Regions from separate parts of the Comamonas squillarum genome, predicted to be linked through region 1. Evidence: predicted binding sites of a transcription regulator. Region 1 holds the regulator's gene; the other holds the start of a gene.
The links. Region 1 encodes sigma-54, which starts transcription at its own class of promoters, with help from an activator protein. Its sites were predicted from a motif close to TGGCANGNAANCTGCTTT; they were not measured.

Region 1 (11,981 bases):
GTGGCCTTCTCGATGCGGCGGCGCAGGCGGTAGATGGTGGCGTGCAGGCTGTTGTCGGAGTCGCTGGCGGTCGGGTAGCCCAGCAGTTCACGGATCTGGTCGCGGCCCACGACGGCGCCCTGGGCTTTTAGAAAACACTGCATCAGCATCAGGTCGGTGGGGCTCAGTTCCACGCTCTGGCCATCGGGCGTCAGCAGCAGGCTGCGGTGGCTGTCGAGCTTCCAGGCCGTGGCGACCTGGGCGGTGGTCATGATGCGGCGGTGCACGGCGCGCACGGCCAGCTCCACCTGCTCGAAGGTCACCGGCTTGGTCAGGTACATGTCGGCGCCGGCATTGATGACCTCGGCAAACACCTCGGGGCCCAGCCGTCCCGAGACGATCAGCACGCCCGCCTGGTTGCGCTTGCGCAGAATGCGCAGAAGATCGGTGCCGTTGACGCCGGGCAGCATCAGGTCCAGCACATAGAAGTCAAAACGGTAGGGCTCGATATCGGCCAGCAGGTCGCTGCTGTCGTTGTAAACCTGTACCTGCACGCCCTGGTTGCGCAAGTGTTGGGCCAGAAATTCGCTGTATTCGGGGTCGTCGTCGACCAGGGCGAGCGTGGCGGGGAGCATGGTGGTTCCGTGAAATGGTGCAGTCGGTGAAAAGTCCTGAGAAGCGCGGTGCCAGCTTCTGCAGGGGCAAGCGGCCGGTGGCCATCGCGTGGCTGGCTAATCATCCAGCCCTTGGGGCAACTCGATACGCATGATGGTGCCGTTTGGCTGGCGCGGCAAGGCCTGCACCGTGCCCTGGTGCAACTGCACCACCGAGCGCACGATGAACAGACCCAGCCCGGCACCCGCCCGGTGGCGGTGCTCGGTGCCGCGCGTGCCTTTCTCGAACAGGCGCGGGCGCAGGCTGTCGGGGATGCCCGGGCCTTCGTCGATCACCTCGATGATCAGCGCCAGCGGGTCGTCCGAATCGGCCAGGCGCAGCAGCACGGGGCTGTCGACCGGCGCGTAGTTGAGCGCGTTGTTGAGCAGGTTGCGGATGGTCAGCCGCATCAGCGCCGGGTGCAGCTGCACCGTGCGCGCCTCGGCATCCCAGACCACCTGGATGCGCGGGCGGGCATCGGCAGCGATGTCGTGCAGCACCAGGTTGACCAGGGTGGGCAGATCGGTATCGGACGAGGCGCCAGCGCGCCCGCCCACGGCAAGAATAGTGCCGGCGGCCAGGGTGTTGTCCAGGGTGCCGATGACCTGCTGGAGCACATGCTCGGCGCGCAGCAAGGCCTTGGTGGCCGGCGTGGTCTGGCTCAGCTGCAGCTCGGCAATGGCCGACATGGTGGCCTGCATCGCGGCCGAGGCGTTGTTGAGCGGCTGGCGGATCTCATGCGAGAGCAGCTGCAGCATTTCGCTGTGCTCGGTGAGCATGGCGGTGCGCCAGTCCAGCAAGGTGCGCAGCTTGAGCAGCTCGCTTTTCTCCTCGGTGCGCTCCAGGTCGGTGGACGACAGCGCGGCCAGTTGCGCGCGCAGGTCATCCGCTTGCGCCGCATTGGCGTATTCGGCGCTGCAGTCCTGCATCAGCATCAGCACGCCCTGGGCGGTTTTGCTGCCTGCCGGCCCGGGCCAGAGGTGGGGCGAGAGGCTGATGCGGCGCCAGGCGACCTGGCCATGGGCATCGGTCTTGCACGTGTCGAACTGCTGGCGCAGGCCCTGGGAGGCGGCCTGCAGCGCCGCGTGGTGCTGCTGGGCAAAGTCGGGGGGCAGCGCTTCATCGAGCTGCTGGCCGACGATGCCGGTGGTGGGCACACCAAACCATTCGCACCACTGCGGCGTGGCCAGGCGCAGGCGCTGGTCACGGCCCCAGTAGGCCATGGCAACGGGGCTGCTGCCAAACAAGCGCAGCAGTTGCGCGGGGGCGTACCAGAGCGCGTCGGCGCTGGAGGGAGTGCTGGTGGGCGGCGTTGAAGCTGACGGCATAGGAGCGGGGGCGCGGGAAAAGAGCGGCTGTCAATGAGTGTCGCAGCGGGATGTGCGCTTTCATGCGCCCGCCAGGCCGGAGCCCCGATGATAATAGGCTGTGGCCCAGCCAGCGCGTCGCACAAGCGGCGGCCAGCGGGCTTTGCGTATTTTCTGTGTTCTGTCTGGTATGGATCGCCTCAAGCAGCTCGAATCATTTGTCGCCATCGCCTCGCGCGGCAGCCTCACGGCCGCTGCCAAGGCCGAAGGCGTGGCCCCGGCCATCATGGGCCGCCGGCTCGATGCGCTGGAGGAGCGCCTGGGCGTCAAGCTGCTGGTGCGCACCACGCGCAAGCTCACCCTGACGTACGAGGGCGCGGCCTTTTTGGAAGACTGCCAGCGCCTGCTGGCCGAGCTAGCCAGTGTCGAGGCCAGCGTCAGCGCCGGGGGCATCAAGGCCACTGGGCATCTGCGCGTGACCGCACCGGCCGGCTTTGGGCGCCGCCATGTGGCGCCGCTGCTGCCGCTCTACCATGCGCGCCACCCGGATGTGACGATCTCGCTGAACCTGAGCGACCGCCTGGTCGACCTGGCCGGCGAGGGCTATGACTGCGCGATTCGCGTGGGCGACCTGCCCGATTCCTCACTGGTCAGCGTGCGCGTGGCCGACAACCGGCGCCTGTGCGTGGCCACGCCCGAGTACCTGCGCCGCCGCGGCATTCCCCGCCACCCCAGCGAGCTGAGCCAGCATGACTGCCTGACCTTGTCGAGCGAGGCCTCGCAAACGCGGGGCTGGGCGTTTCGCATGCCGGCGGCCACTGGCGCCAGCGAGGTGGTCTACCTCAAGCCTGGCGGCCCGCTCGATTGCTCGGACGGCCAGGTGCTGCACGACTGGTGCCAGCAAGGCTGGGGCATTGCCTGGCGCAGCACCTGGGAGGTCGAGTCCGAGATTGCCGCCGGCCGCCTGGTCGAGGTGCTGGAGGACTTTGCTGCGCCGCCCAACGGCATCTATGTGATGTTCCAGCAGCGCAAGCACCTGCCGCTGCGGGTGCGCTTGTGGATCGATTTCGTCAAGCAGCACTACGAACGTGCCGATTTCTGGAAAAAGATGGAGTAACACGATGACTTTGGAAGCTGTTCTGGCCTGCCTGCACCTGCTGGCCTTGTTGACCATGGTGGTTTTTCTCTCCAGCGAGGCGGCGTTGTGCCGCGCCGAGTGGATGAATGGGGCCGTGGTGCAGCGCTTGGCGCGCCTCGATCTGATCTACGCCTTTGCCGCGCTGGCGGTGCTGGCCACCGGCCTGCTGCGCCTGTTTCTGGGCGCCAAGGGCGTGACCTGGTATGTCAGCCAGCCGCTTTTTCACCTGAAGATGACCTTGGTCGTCGTCGGCGTGGTGCTGTCCTTCAAGCCGACAGCCGTGTTCCGCCGCTGGTTACGGCAATTGCGCGACAATGGCGCTTTGCCCGGGGACGCCGAGGTGCGCGCCACGCGTAAATGGGTCATGTGGCAAGCCCATCTGATTCCCGTGATCGCCGCCGTCGCCGTGTTTTATGCCCGGGGCTGGTAAACCGGCCTGGCGCTGGTAACCGCTTCGTCTAAGTTTCAAATATGTTGCAAGTCAAAAAAGATTTGCTCGCAGTGCTTGCTGCCGAGCTCGAGAAATTGTCGCCTGGCGCAGGTAGCCGTGCGGCCTTTGAAACGCCCAAGGTGGCCGCCCACGGTGACTATGCCGTGACCGCCGCGATGCAGCTGGCCAAGCCGCTCAAGGCCAATCCCCGCGCGCTGGGCGAGCAGCTCAAGGCGGCGCTGGAGGCCGCGCCCGCCTTTGCGCAATGGGTGGATGCGGTCGAGATCGCCGGTCCAGGCTTTTTGAACCTGCGCCTCAAGCCCGCTGCCAAGCAGCAGGTGGTGCAGGAAGTGCTGGCCCAGGGCGAGCGCTTTGGCATGCAGCCGCCGCGCGATGAAAAGATCATCGTCGAGTTTGTCTCGGCCAATCCCACCGGTCCGCTGCACGTGGGCCATGGCCGCCAGGCCGCGCTGGGCGATGCGATCTGCAACCTCTACGGCAGCCAGGGCTGGAGCGTGCACCGCGAGTTCTACTACAACGACGCGGGCGTGCAGATCGACACCTTGACCAAGAGCACCCAGCTGCGTGCCAAGGGCTTCAAGCCCGGTGACGACTGCTGGCCCACCGACAGCGACAACCCGCTGGCCAAGAACTTCTACAACGGCGACTACATCGGCGATATTGCCCAGGCGTTCCTGGCCAAGCAGACCATCGAGGCCGATGACCGCGCGTTCACCGCCAATGGAGATGTCGAGGATTACGACAACATCCGCAACTTTGCGGTGGCCTACCTGCGCAACGAGCAGGACAAGGACCTGCAGGCTTTCAACCTCAAGTTTGACGAGTACTACCTCGAATCGAGCCTGTACCAGAACGGCCATGTGGACGAGACCGTCCAGCGCCTGATCGCCAGCGGCCACACCTATGAGCAAGATGGCGCGCTGTGGCTGCGCACCACCGACTTCGGTGACGACAAGGACCGCGTGATGCGCAAGTCCGACGGCACCTACACCTACTTCCTGCCCGATGTGGCCTACCACACGCAAAAGTTCCTGCGCGGCTACGGCAAGGCCGTCAACATCCAGGGCACGGACCACCACGGCACCATCGCCCGCGTGCGCGCCGGTCTGCAGGCGGTCAATGTCGGCATTCCCCAGGGCTACCCCGACTATGTGCTGCACACCATGGTGCGCGTGGTGCGCGGTGGTGAAGAGGTCAAGATCAGCAAGCGCGCCGGCAGCTATGTCACCTTGCGCGACCTGATCGAGTGGACCAGCAAGGATGCGGTGCGCTTTTTCCTGCTCTCGCGCAAGCCCGATACCGAGTACACCTTTGATGTCGACCTGGCCGTGGCCCAGAACAATGACAACCCGGTGTTCTACGTGCAGTACGCCCATGCGCGCATCTGCTCGGTGCTGCGCGGCTGGCAGGAGCAAGGCGGCGCTGGTCTGCCTGCGCTGAGCGGCATTGACCTGTGCGCGCTGCAAGGGCCGCAGGCCCAGGCGCTGATGCAGATGCTGGCCCAGTATCCCGAGATGCTGAGCAACGCCGCGGCTGGCAATGCGCCGCACGATGTTACGTTCTATCTGCGTGACCTGGCCTCGGCCTACCACAGCTACTATGATGCAGAGCGTATCTTGGTGGATGACGAAGCCACCAAACTGGCCCGTCTGGCACTCGTGGCAGCGGTCGCGCAGGTGCTGCGCAATGGCCTGGCCGTGCTGGGTGTGAGTGCACCAGAGCGCATGTGATTTTGCGAACAAAGGTAATAACTGCAATGCGACGACATCAACGTGGTGGAACCATCCTGGGCCTGATCCTGGGGCTGCTGGTGGGCGTGGGCGCGGCCTTGGCCGTGGCCGTGTACGTCACCAATGTGCCGGTGCCGTTTGTCAACAAAGGTGGCGTGCGCGGCGAGGCCAAGGACAAGGCCGAGGCGCAGCGCAACCAGAACTGGGACCCGAACTCGCCGCTCTATGGCAAGAACCCCGCGCGTGCGCCCGCGGCTGTGGCACCGGCCGCTCAGGGCGTGGTGGTGCCTGAGCCGCCGCGCACGGTGGCTGACAACGCCCCCGCGCCAGTGGAAAACAAGCCTGCCAAGCCCGAAGTGGTGCTGCCCGATACCACCAAGCCCGCTGACAAGCCGGCAGACAAGACCCAGGTGGCCAAGCTCGACCCCAAGGCCGGCCAGGGCGCAGATCCGCTGGGCGATCTGGCCAAGTCGCGCAGTGCCGATGGCACCGACGGCTTCCAGTACTTCGTGCAGGCCGGTGCTTTCCGCAGCCAGTCCGATGGCGATGCACAGCGCGCCAAGCTGGCGATGATGGGCTGGGAAGCGCGGGTGAGCGAGCGCGAAGTCAATGGCCGCACCGTATACCGGGTGCGCGTGGGCCCCTTCAACAAGCGCGATGATGCCGATGGCCTCAAAGGCAAGCTCGATGGCGCCGGCGTGGATGCGCAAATCGTCCGCGTGCAGCGTTGAACTTTTGGCGGTGCAGGGCACTCCTAACCGCAACTTGTCACTGGAGTTAACAAAACATGAAACGTCGTGAGTTTTCCACTTTGGCGGCTTCCGCTACTGCCGCCTCGGCGCTGAGCCTGCCTTTTGCCACCGGCGCCAACGCACAGGCCAAGTTCAAGGAAGGCAAGGACTACCTGAAGCTGGCCAAGCCCGTCACCCCCGATGCGCCCGCTGGCAAGGTCGAGGTGATCGAGTTCTTCTGGTACAGCTGCCCCCACTGCAATGCCTTCGAGCCGCAGTTTGAAGCCTGGGCCAAGACTGCCCCCAAGAACCTGCAGATCCGCCGCGTGCCTGTGGCCTTCAACAACACCTTTGTGCCGCAGCAAAAGATCTACTTTGCGCTGGAGTCGATGGGCCTGATCCCTGACGTACATGTCAAGGTTTTCCGTGCGATCCACGTCGAGCGCCAGCGCCTGAACAAGGACGACGAGATCTTCGCCTGGATGGACAAGAACGGCGTGGACTTGGCCAAGTTCAAGGAAGCCTACAACTCGTTCAGCGTCGCAGGCCAGGTGCGCAAGGCCACCCAGCTGCAAGAGTCCTACGGCGTCGAAGGCGTTCCATCGCTGGGCGTGGCGGGCAAGTACTACACCGACGGAACCCGTGCCGGCTCGATGAGCAACGTGCTGCAAGTGGTAGAGTTCCTGGCTGCACAAGGCTGAGCGGATTCCCCAACGCTTGAGACAGAGCCCGCGCACTGAACTGACCCCAAGAAGTTGGACAGTTGGAAGCTAGGGACTGAAGGCCTGAATCCGGTATTGCACTGGACTCAGGCCTTTTAGTTTTAGCTTGATGCGTTGGTGATTGTAGTAATGGATGTAGTGGTGAAGACCTTCTTGAAGCTGCGCCACACTGCTGAACTTGTTGAGGTGGAAGAACTCGGACTTCAAGGTTCCGAAGAAGCTCTCCATCGCTGCGTTATCCAAGCAATTGCCCCGACGTGACATGCTTTGCACCAGGCCATGATCGGCCAGCAAGCGGCGATAGGCACGACTTTGGTACTGCCAGCCCTGGTCGGAATGCAGCAATGGTTTTTCCTCCCTGCCCAGCTTGCCTAGCGCCTTGCGCAACATGTCACCCACCATCTTCAAGCGCGGTTGCGTATTCATCTGATAGCTCACCACCTCGCCGTTGAATAGATCCATGACAGGCGACAGGTATAGCTTTTTACCCAAGACGTTGAACTCTGTCACGTCCGTCACCCATTTCTGGTTAGGCTGCTCGGCCATGAACTGGCGCTGCAACACATTGGCCACGCCCGCGTGCTGCCCGGCGCGATAGGAGCGATATTTCTTGGGCCGAACCAGGGACTTCATCCCCATTACCTGCATCAGGCGCTGCACGCTCTTGTGGTTCACATGACAGCCATTGCGCTTGAGTTCAAGCGCAATGCGCCGATAGCCATAGCGTCCTTTGTGAAGCTCGTAGACAGATCGGATCTGAGCCTTGAGCTCAGCGTATTTGTCGCCTCTCCTGTGCACTTGAGCCTGGTAATAGAAGGTGCTGCGCGCCAGCTTACCTGCCCGCAGCAAGTCCTTGAGGTCGTGATCTGGCCTTAGCTCAAGCACTATCCGCGCTTTTTCTGCGCAGCTTGTTTTTTCGCCTGAACCAAGGCCTCCAATTTTTTTAGGTACGCCACCTCCGCGCGCAGGTACTTCACCTCTTTGAGCAAATCTGCGTGCGAACGCGTGTCGTCCGCAGACATAACTGCTTGTGCCTGTGCGGGCTTGGCTGTGGGTGGGTTTGGCATCTTCTTGGAGCGTCCTCTTGGCCGGGGTGCAAGTGCTTGCGGCCCACCGTCATGATATTGCAGCTCCCAGGCGCTGATGACACCCGTGCCACCCCGGATATCAAACAAGGTAATCGTCTCTCGTGCAGACAGATCATCTCGCCACATCCGCTGCAACACTGCCAGTTTGAAGTCAGCGCTGTAGCGACTGAACTTCTTGCGCAACCCTGATAGGCCATGCTGCTGGTAGCTCTTTACCCAACGTCGCACTGTCGCTTGGTCGAGACCGTGAGCATGGGCCAGTGCTCTGAACCCATGCTGCCCCTGCACGTAGCCCTGGACAACTTCCAGCTTGTAACTCTCGTCGTACTTCGCCATGAAAAACACCCCAAAGGTTGGATGGATGTCCAACTTTTGGGGTGCAGTTCACACGCGGGCTTTTTTGTGCCAGAAACGGCCTAACGCTCCAGCATGGCTACAATGGGGCAGAGCAAGATTCATGCCTTATGAGACACCGTATTTTTAACTCTTTGTTGGTGGCAGTGGCCCTGGCCGTGCCGCTGCTGTCGCACGCCGAGCGTGCAGACCGCACCAAGCCCATGAACATCGAGGCGGACGATGGCCGCCACGATGAACTCAAGCAGACCAGTGTCTTCACGGGCAATGTGGTGGTGACCAAGGGCACCATCATCATCCGTGGCGCGCAGCTGACCGTGAGCCAGGACCGCGACGGCTTCCAGCACGGCGTGGTGACTGCTGCGCCGGGCAAGCTCGCATTCTTCCGCCAAAAGCGTGACTCGGCCCCAGGCGCGCCTGACGAGTTCGTCGAAGGCGAAGGCGAGGTCATCACCTATAACGGCCGCGATGACACCGTGCACTTTGAGCGCCGCGGCGAGTTGCGCCGTTACCGCGAGACCACGTTGACCGACCAGGTCAGTGGCCCGCTGATCGTCTACAACAATCTGAGCGATACCTTCACGGTCTCCGGCCAAAAGGGCGCCCAGGCGGCGGCCGAACCCAAGCCCGGTGCGCCCAAGAAGGACCGCGTCCGTGTGATCCTGACGCCCAAGGCCGATGGCAAGGCGGACGACAAGGCCAGCGCCCCAGCCAAGCCCGCTGCCGATGACAAGACGCCATTGCGCCCCAGCACCCAACTGAACGACGGAGCCAAGTGACCGTGGCAGAAAACTCGTCGACCATTTCCGTCAACGCCCGGGTCGCCAACAGCGACCACCGCAGCCAGCTGGAGGTCTTGCACCTGGAGAAATCCTATGGCAGCCGCAAGGTGGTCAAGGACGTGTCGCTGTCGGTGCGCAAGGGCGAAGTGGTGGGTTTGCTAGGCCCCAATGGCGCGGGCAAGACCACCTCGTTCTACATGATCGTGGGCCTGGTACGCAGCGATGGCGGGGATATCCGCATCGATGGGCAGTCGGTGGCCAATATGCCGATCCACCAGCGCTCGCAGCTGGGCCTGTCCTACCTGCCGCAGGAGGCCTCGATCTTTCGCAAGCTCAGCGTGCAGGACAATGTGCGCGCCGTGCTGGAGCTGCAAAAAGATGAGCATGGCAAGCCGCTCTCGCGCGCCGAGGTCGAGCGCCAGCTCACCGCGCTGCTGCAGGAGCTGCGGGTCGAGCACCTGCGCGAATCACCGTCAGTCGCGCTGTCCGGCGGCGAGCGCCGCCGGGTCGAGATCGCCCGTGCGCTGGCCACCCAGCCCCGTTTCATCCTGCTCGACGAGCCTTTCGCCGGCATCGACCCCATCGCCGTGATCGAGATCCAGCGCATTGTCGCCTTTCTCAAGGAGCGCGGCATTGGCGTGCTGATCACCGACCACAATGTGCGCGAAACCCTGGGTATCTGTGACCATGCCTGCATCATCAGCGATGGCAAGGTGCTGGCCGCCGGGACGCCGCAAGAGATTGTGGAGAACGCAGAGGTCCGGAGGGTGTATCTGGGTGAACATTTCCGTATGTGACACCGCACGCCTTGGCGGGCGTGCCAGCCAAGATGCCGTCCCGCGCTGCGGGGCCGGCAGGGCTGATCCGTTGCCAGCTGCCCCAGCCCGTGTGGAGGCGCAGCCATGATGCCGTCGCTGTCGCTGCGCGTATCGCAGAACCTGACCCTGACCCCCCAGCTGCAGCAGTCGATTCGCCTGCTGCAGCTGTCCACGCAGGAGCTGACACAGGAAGTCGAGCAGATGCTCGACGAAAACCCGTTTCTGGAGCGCGAGGGCGATGAGGCCCCCGAGGCTGAAGCCCGTAAAGAAGCCGCTGAATCTGCCGAAGCTGCAGACGCTGCAGACGCAGCCGACAAGGGTGCCGATACTGCTGCCAGCACCGACACCAACAACAGTAGCGATTTCGAGCCCGGAACCTCCGACCAGCCGCTGGATTTTGCTGCGGGCAAGGAAACCGGCGTCGATGCCGAGGCCGCTGCCGGCGATTCGGCATCGGACTGGGAAGAGTGGGGCGGCGATCTGCCCGCCCGCTCCAGCGCCAGCGATGACGACGACGAGACGCCGATGTCCGACCGGCGCAGCGAGCACCTGAGCCTGCAGGATGTGCTGCACCGCCAGGCCTTGTCGCTGCGCCTGTGCCAGGAAGACCGGGCCGCGCTCTACTTTCTGATTGAATCACTGAACGACGACGGCTACCTCGAAGAAACGCTGGCCGAGCTGGCGCAAAGCTTTGGCGATGCCTCGGATCCCGAACGCTACGAAGCCCTGCTGCACCACCTGACCGTGGCGCTGCGCTTGCTGCAAAGTCTGGAGCCGATTGGCGTGGGCGCGCGCAACCTGTCCGAATGCATGCAGCTGCAGATCAAGGCCCAGCAGCGGCTGTTGGATGAAGAGGGCTCGGACACGCCCGAGGCCGATGCGCTGGCGCTGGAGACCGCTTTGCTGGTCTGCCAGGAATCGCTGGAGCTGCTGGCGCGCCGTGATGTGCGCAAGCTGGTGCAACTGACCGGATGCAGTGATGCCGCGGTGCGCAGCGCGCTGGCGCTGATCGCCAAGCTCGAGCCCCGCCCCGGCCGGCCCTATGCCGATGTGGACCGCAACACCATCATCCCCGATGTCCTCGTGCGACCCAGCAATGAGCGCGGCCTGCCGGTGCCCGGTTTCAGCGTGCAGCTCAATGCCGAGGTGATGCCGCGCCTGCGCGTGCAGGATGTCTACGCCAATGCCTTGCGCAGCCACAAGGGCAGCGAGGGCCATGGCGCGCTGCAGCAGCGGCTGCAGGAGGCGCGCTGGTTCATCAAGAACATCCAGCAGCGCTTTGACACCATCTTGCGCGTCTCGCAGGCCATCGTCGAGCGCCAGCGCAATTTCTTTGTCCATGGCGAGCTGGCGATGCGCCCCATGGTGCTGCGCGAGATTGCCGATGAGCTGGGCCTGCACGAGTCCACCATCAGCCGCGTGACCACGGCCAAGTACATGGCCACGCCGCAGGGCACGTTCGAGCTCAAGTACTTCTTTGGCTCGGGCCTGGGCACCGAGACCGGCGGCAGTGCGTCGAGCACGGCGGTCAAGGCGCTGATCAAGCAGCTGCTGGACGAGGAAAGCGCGAAAAAGCCGCTGTCGGATGCAAAAATCGCCGATCTGCTGCAGGCCCAGGGCATTGAATGCGCGCGCCGCACGGTGGCCAAGTACCGCGAGGCCATGCGCATCCCGCCGGCCAGCCTGCGCAAGGCGCTGTAAGCGCAAGCAGCCAGGGCCCATAAAAAAACCGCAGTTGCGTTAGGCACTGCGGTTTTGCTTTGAGACGGAGCCGCTTTACTTTGGCCACAGCCACCAGATGAACAAGGCCAGCACGGCCAGCATCAGGCCAAACTTGGTGAGCTTGTAGGCCGTCTTGTTCCAGGCCTTGAAGCGGCGGCGGTACTGGCCCATGTAGAACGAGATCTTGAAGATGCGGCTGATGAAGCCGCGCGGATCGCCTTCGTTGTTGGGCGAGCTGGCGGCAGCGACCACATGCGTGCCCAGCCAGCGGTTGAGCCACTGCGCAAAGCCATTGGTCATCGGGCGCTCGACATCGCAGAACAGCACGATGCGGTTGCCTTCGGACCGGTTCTCGGCCCAGTGCATAAAGGTCTCGTCAAAGATCACGCCTTCGCCCTCGCGCCAGCTGTAGGGCGTGCCATCGACCTCGATCATGCAGCGGTCATCATTGGGCGCCAGCACAGCGAGGTGGTAGCGCAGCGAGCCGGCATAGGGGTCGCGGTGC
Region 2 (5,735 bases), 1.5 Mb from region 1:
TGCAGCAGCAATCGCAGCGGCTGCAGACCATGCAGAGCCAGATCCAGGAGGCGCGCACTGCGCTGCACGAGCGCAAGACCCTGGAGCGCGCCAAGGGTCTGCTGATGGCCCAGCACCAGCTCAGCGAGAGCGATGCCTACCAGCTGCTGCGCCAGACGGCGATGAACCAGAACAAGCGCATGCTGGAGGTGGCCGAGGCCGTGCTGGCGATGGCGGCCTTGGTGCCCCAAGCCCCTGCAGCGCCCGCAGGCCCTGCTGCAGCTGAGCGCTAGCAGCTTTCCGCCCGCGCACCAAAGCATGGCAGCCGTTGGCCCGCAGGCTGCTGCAATGCACCATTGCAGGGATCCGGGCCGGTGTGCAGCGCCGGCCCAGGTTGGCTCTTCAGAGGGAAGCACTGCAATTTTTGAATTGGCATGGAATATGCATTGATCTTCCCAACCAGGCCAAAGGCGGCCTGTTTCCGGTAATCGCGAGTTATTTCGGGACAACGGCGTCCCTTTCCTGATGGTGCAAGCCCTCAGCGAAAGGACGCCGTTTTTTGTTTTTGGAATCTGCAACGCCTTCGATGGAGTTTGACAAGAATGACGATACGCCCCACCCCTGACACCGCCCCGGCGGCAGAGGCTTCGCCCGCTTCTTCGCCGCTGGCCGGCCGCCGTCAGTTCTTGCGCCATGGCGCCCAGGCAGCGGCAGCCACCTTTGTCTACAGCGCGCTGGGCCACCAGGGCGTCTGGGCCGCCGGCTCGGATGCGCCGGAGAAAAAAGAGGTCAATATCGGCTTTATCCCGCTGACCGACTGCGCCAGCGTGGTGATGGCCTCGGTGCTGGGCCTGGACCAGAAGTACGGCGTCAAGATCACGCCGACCAAGGAAGCGAGCTGGGCCGGCGTGCGCGACAAGCTGGTCAATGGCGACCTGGACTTTGCCCATGTGCTCTATGGCCTGGTCTATGGCGTGCAGCTGGGCGTGGGCAGCCCGCAAAAGGACATGGCGGTGCTGATGACGCTCAACCGCAATGGCCAGGCGATCACCCTGTCCAAGAAGCTGGCCGACAAGGGCGCCGTCGATGCGGCGTCACTGGCCAAGCTGATGGGCGCGGAAAAGCGCGAATACACCTTTGCGCAGACCTTTCCGACCGGCACCCATGCGATGTGGCTGTACTACTGGCTGGCGAGCGCGGGCATCCACCCGCTCAAGGATGCGAAAGTGATCACCGTGCCGCCGCCGCAGATGGTGGCCAATATGCGTGTGGGCAATATGGACGGCTTTTGCGTGGGCGAGCCCTGGGGCCACCGCGCGATCATGGATGGCATCGGCATCACGGCCGTCACTACCCAGGACATCTGGCGCGACCACCCGGAAAAGGTGCTGGGTTGCACACAGGACTTTGTCAGCCGCCACCCCAACACCGCGCGCGCGGTGACCATGGCAATTCTGGAGGCGGGCCGCTGGATCGATGCCAGCCTGCAGAACAAGCAGAAGATGGCCGAGACCATTGCCGGAAAGGCCTATGTGAACACCAGCGTCGATGCCATCAACCAGCGCATTCTGGGCCGCTACCAAAATGGCCTGGGCAAGACCTGGGACGACCCCAACCACATGAAGTTTTTTGCCGAGGGCGAGGCCAGCTACCCCTACCTGTCCGATGGCATGTGGTTCCTGACCCAGCACAAGCGCTGGGGTTTGCTCAAGAGCCACCCCGACTACCTGGCTGTGGCCAAGAAGATCAACCAGACCGCCCTGTACAAGGAAGCGGCTGCGCAGCTGAAGATCGCCGTGCCCAAGTCGGACATGCGCAGCAGCCCGCTGATCGACGGCAAGGTCTGGGATGGTTCGGACCCCGCCAAATACGCCGACAGCTTTGCGATCAAAGCCTGACAAGGAGAGCCCCATGCCCGCTGCATTGCGAGAGAGTGTTTCGCCCCTGCCCACGCCGGCCCCGGCCGAGCGCAAGGTGTTGTCCATCCATGAGCACATGGCGCGGAGTTTGCCGGTGGTAGCGGGCAGCCAGCCTGCTGCTGCCACGCCTGCCGTGCCTGCCGCCGCCAAGCGCGATATGGCTGCCCTTTGGCAGCAGCGCTTTGGCGCGCTGGTGCAAAGCCTGCTGCCGCCGGTAATGGGCTTTGGCCTGCTGCTGGTGCTGTGGTCCATCGTCGCCCAGGGCAACCCCGGCATTCCGGGCCCGCAGGAGACCTGGGCCCAGGCGCAGGAGATCTTCCGCGATCCCTTCTACCGCAACGGCCCCAATGACCAGGGCGTGGGCTGGAATGTGCTGGCCTCGCTGCAGCGGGTGAGCATCGGCTTTGGGCTGGCGGCACTGGTCGGCATTCCGCTGGGCTTTGTCATTGGCCGCTTTGACTTTCTCTCGCGCATGTTCAACCCGGTGATCAGCCTGCTGCGCCCGGTGTCGCCGCTGGCCTGGCTGCCCATTGGCCTGCTGGTGTTCAAGGGCGCGAACCCGGCGGCAATCTGGACCATCTTTATCTGCTCGATCTGGCCGATGGTGATCAACACGGCGGTGGGCGTGCAGCGCGTGCCGCAGGACTATATGAATGTGGCGCGGGTGCTGAACCTGAGCGAATGGAAGATTGCCACGACCATCCTCTTCCCCGCCGTGCTGCCCTATATGCTGACGGGCGTGCGCCTGGCAGTCGGCACCGCCTGGCTGGTGATCGTCGCTGCCGAGATGCTGACCGGTGGCGTGGGCATTGGCTTCTGGGTCTGGGACGAGTGGAACAACCTCAATGTCAAGAACATCATCATTGCGATCTTTGTCATCGGCCTGGTCGGCCTGCTGCTGGAATGGGCGCTGATCCGCCTGGCCTCGGCATTCACTTTTGAGGAGGTCAAGGCATGACGCCCAATACGCCCAACATTCCCGCGACGCCCCAGGGCAAGTACATCGAGATCCAGCAGGTGGCGCAAAGCTTCAAGACCGCCAAGGGCCTGTTCCAGGCGCTGCAGGGCATCAACCTGGAGATTGCCCAGGGCGAGTTTGTCAGCCTGATCGGCCACTCGGGCTGCGGCAAATCGACCTTGCTGAACCTGATTGCCGGCCTCACCAGCCCCAGCGAAGGCACCTTGCTCTGCGCCAACCGCGAGATCAAGGGGCCGGGGCCGCAACGTGCCGTGGTGTTCCAGAACCATTCGCTGCTGCCCTGGCTCACCTGCTGGGCCAATGTGCACCTGGCGGTGGAGCGGGTGTTTGGCGGGCGTGAGCGCAAGGCCCAGTTGGCTGCGCGTACCGATGCCGCGCTGGCACTGGTGGGCCTCACCCATGCAGCGCACAAGCGCCCCGGCGAGATATCGGGCGGCATGAAGCAGCGCGTGGGCATTGCCCGGGCGCTGTCGATGGAGCCGCAGGTGCTCTTGATGGACGAGCCCTTTGGCGCCCTCGATGCCTTGACCCGCGCCAAGCTGCAGGACGAGCTGCTGGAGATCGTTGCGCGCACGCGCAGCACCGTGGTGATGGTGACCCATGATGTGGACGAAGCCGTGCTGCTGTCCGACAAGATCGTGATGATGACCAATGGTCCTGCTGCGACGATTGGCGAGGTGCTGCCGGTGCCCTTGGCCCGCCCGCGCAACCGGGTCGCCTTGGCCGAGGATGCGCAGTACCAGGCCTGCCGCAAGGCGGTGATCGACTTTCTCTACACCCGCCAGGCCCATGTGGTGAAGGTGGCCTGATAAAGCCTACTTCGCTAGCAACAGGCGCTCCATATGGAGCGCCTTTTTTGTGCACGCAAATGAGGCGAGGCGGCGCCCGAGCCGCACAAAAAATGTGCAGCGCTGAGTTCGGCTGCTGGGCGCTCCCCGCATGTCAACTTGGTATGGAACTTGCATAGTCCTTGGCGTGGCCATGGCGGCCACCGGGTGGCGGTGCACAGTGGCGCTGCCGTCCAAAGACAAAGACGTCTATGCGCGCATGCCTGGCATGCGGCGCCTAGACGTCTTTTTTTTGTGCTGCCCACGGGAAACGCTATGAAAAAAATCAAGTTGGTCATGGTTGGCAACGGTATGGCGGGTGTGCGTGCGCTCGAAGAGCTGCTGGCGCTGGCGCCGGATCTGTACGAGATAACGGTATTTGGCGCAGAGCCCCACCCCAACTACAACCGCATCCTGCTGTCGCCGGTGCTGGCGGGCGAGCAGACCTTGGACGACATCGTGCTCAACGACTGGCGCTGGTACGAGACGCATGGCGTGCGCCTGCATGCCGGCTGCACGGTGCATGCGGTGGACCGCGCCCGCCGCGTGGTGCATGCCCGCAATGCCGTTGGTGAGGCGGTGACGGCCGACTACGACCGGCTGATTCTGGCAACAGGCTCCAACCCCTTCATGCTGCCCATTGCCGGCAAGGATCTGCAGGGCGTGCTGGCCTACCGCGATATTGCCGATACCCAGGCGATGATCGATGCGGCCCAGCACTGGCGCCATGCGGTGGTCATTGGCGGCGGCCTGCTGGGGCTGGAGGCGGCCAATGGCCTGATGAAGCGCGGCATGCAGGTGGCAGTGGTGCATGCCGGCGAGTGGCTGATGGAGCGGCAGTTGGATGACCAGGCCGGGCAGCTGCTGAAGAAATCGCTGATCGAGCGGGGTATGCAGTTCTTCATGCAGGCGCAGACGCAGGAGCTGCTGGGCAATGCCGAAGGCCGGGTGCGTGCGCTGCGCTTTGCCGATGGCCGCGAGATCGAGGCGGACCTGGTGGTGATGGCCGTCGGCATCCGCCCCAACACGGCGTTGGCCGAAGCCATGCACCTGCATGTGAACCGGGGCATTGTCGTCAGCGACACCATGCAGACCATCACCGACCCGCGCATCTATGCGGTGGGCGAGTGCGCCGCGCACCGGGGCATTGCCTATGGCCTGGTGGCACCGCTGTTTGAGCAGGGCAAGGTGCTGGCCAACCACCTGGCCGAGATGGGCATCGGCCGCTACCAAGGATCGCTCACCTCCACCAAGCTCAAGGTTACCGGCATTGACCTGTTCTCGGCCGGGGATTTCCAGGGTGGGGAGGGCACCGAGCAGATCGTGCTGAGCGACCCCTACTCGGGCGTCTACAAAAAGCTGGTGATCAAGGAAGACCGGCTGGTGGGCGCGTGCCTGTATGGCGATACGGTCGATGGCAGCTGGTACTTCAAGCTGCTGCGCGAAGGGCGCAGCGTGGCCGATATCCGCGACAAGCTGATGTTTGGCGAATCCAACCTGGGCGATGCCGGCCACCAGGGCCAGAACAAGGCCGCCGCACTGGCCGATGGCGACGAGGTCTGCGGCTGCAATGGCGTGAGCAAGGGCGCCATCTGCAAGGCCATCAAGGACAAGGGCCTGTTCACCCTGGACGAGGTGCGCAAGCACACCAAGGCCAGCGCCAGCTGCGGCTCCTGCACCGGCCTGGTCGAGCAGATCATCATGTTCACCGTCGGTGGCGACTATTCGGCATCGCCCAAGACCAAGCCCATGTGCGGCTGTAGCGAGCACGGCCACCAGGCGGTGCGCGATGCGATCCGCGAGCAACGGCTGCTGACGACCGACAGCGTCTTCCGCGTTATGGAATGGAAGACACCCAATGGCTGCGCCAGCTGCCGCCCGGCCATCAACTACTACCTGATCAGCACCTGGCCCAAGGAGGCGCGCGACGACCCGCAAAGCCGCTTTATCAACGAGCGCAGCCACGCCAATATCCAAAAGGACGGCACCTACAGCGTGATCCCGCGCATGTGGGGCGGAGAGACCACTGCT

Region 2: a site for sigma-54 is predicted at 3,826-3,843, ahead of nirB (nitrite reductase large subunit NirB). Genes of this name have one in related genera too.

The regions. Positions count from the first base shown of each region.
Region 1 covers NZ_CP104377.1:2,982,575-2,994,555, reverse strand. Annotated here, with positions in the region: gene N4T19_RS13860 (response regulator transcription factor) at 1-614, opposite strand, end outside; gene N4T19_RS13855 (sensor histidine kinase) at 711-1,961, opposite strand; gene N4T19_RS13850 (LysR family transcriptional regulator) at 2,131-3,057, shown strand; gene N4T19_RS13845 (DUF2214 family protein) at 3,062-3,508, shown strand; gene argS (arginine--tRNA ligase) at 3,550-5,259, shown strand; gene N4T19_RS13835 (SPOR domain-containing protein) at 5,286-5,990, shown strand; gene N4T19_RS13830 (thiol:disulfide interchange protein DsbA/DsbL) at 6,047-6,691, shown strand; one part of gene N4T19_RS13825 (IS3 family transposase) at 6,761-7,647, opposite strand; one part of gene N4T19_RS13825 (IS3 family transposase) at 7,647-8,136, opposite strand; gene lptA (lipopolysaccharide transport periplasmic protein LptA) at 8,265-8,933, shown strand; gene lptB (LPS export ABC transporter ATP-binding protein) at 8,957-9,733, shown strand; gene rpoN (RNA polymerase factor sigma-54) at 9,839-11,455, shown strand; gene N4T19_RS13805 (aspartyl/asparaginyl beta-hydroxylase domain-containing protein) at 11,531-11,981, opposite strand, start outside.
Region 2 covers NZ_CP104377.1:4,447,134-4,452,868, forward strand. Annotated here, with positions in the region: gene N4T19_RS20285 (nitrate regulatory protein) at 1-272, shown strand, start outside; gene N4T19_RS20290 (CmpA/NrtA family ABC transporter substrate-binding protein) at 582-1,877, shown strand; gene ntrB (nitrate ABC transporter permease) at 1,975-2,856, shown strand; gene N4T19_RS20300 (ABC transporter ATP-binding protein) at 2,853-3,686, shown strand; gene nirB (nitrite reductase large subunit NirB) at 3,981-5,735, shown strand, end outside.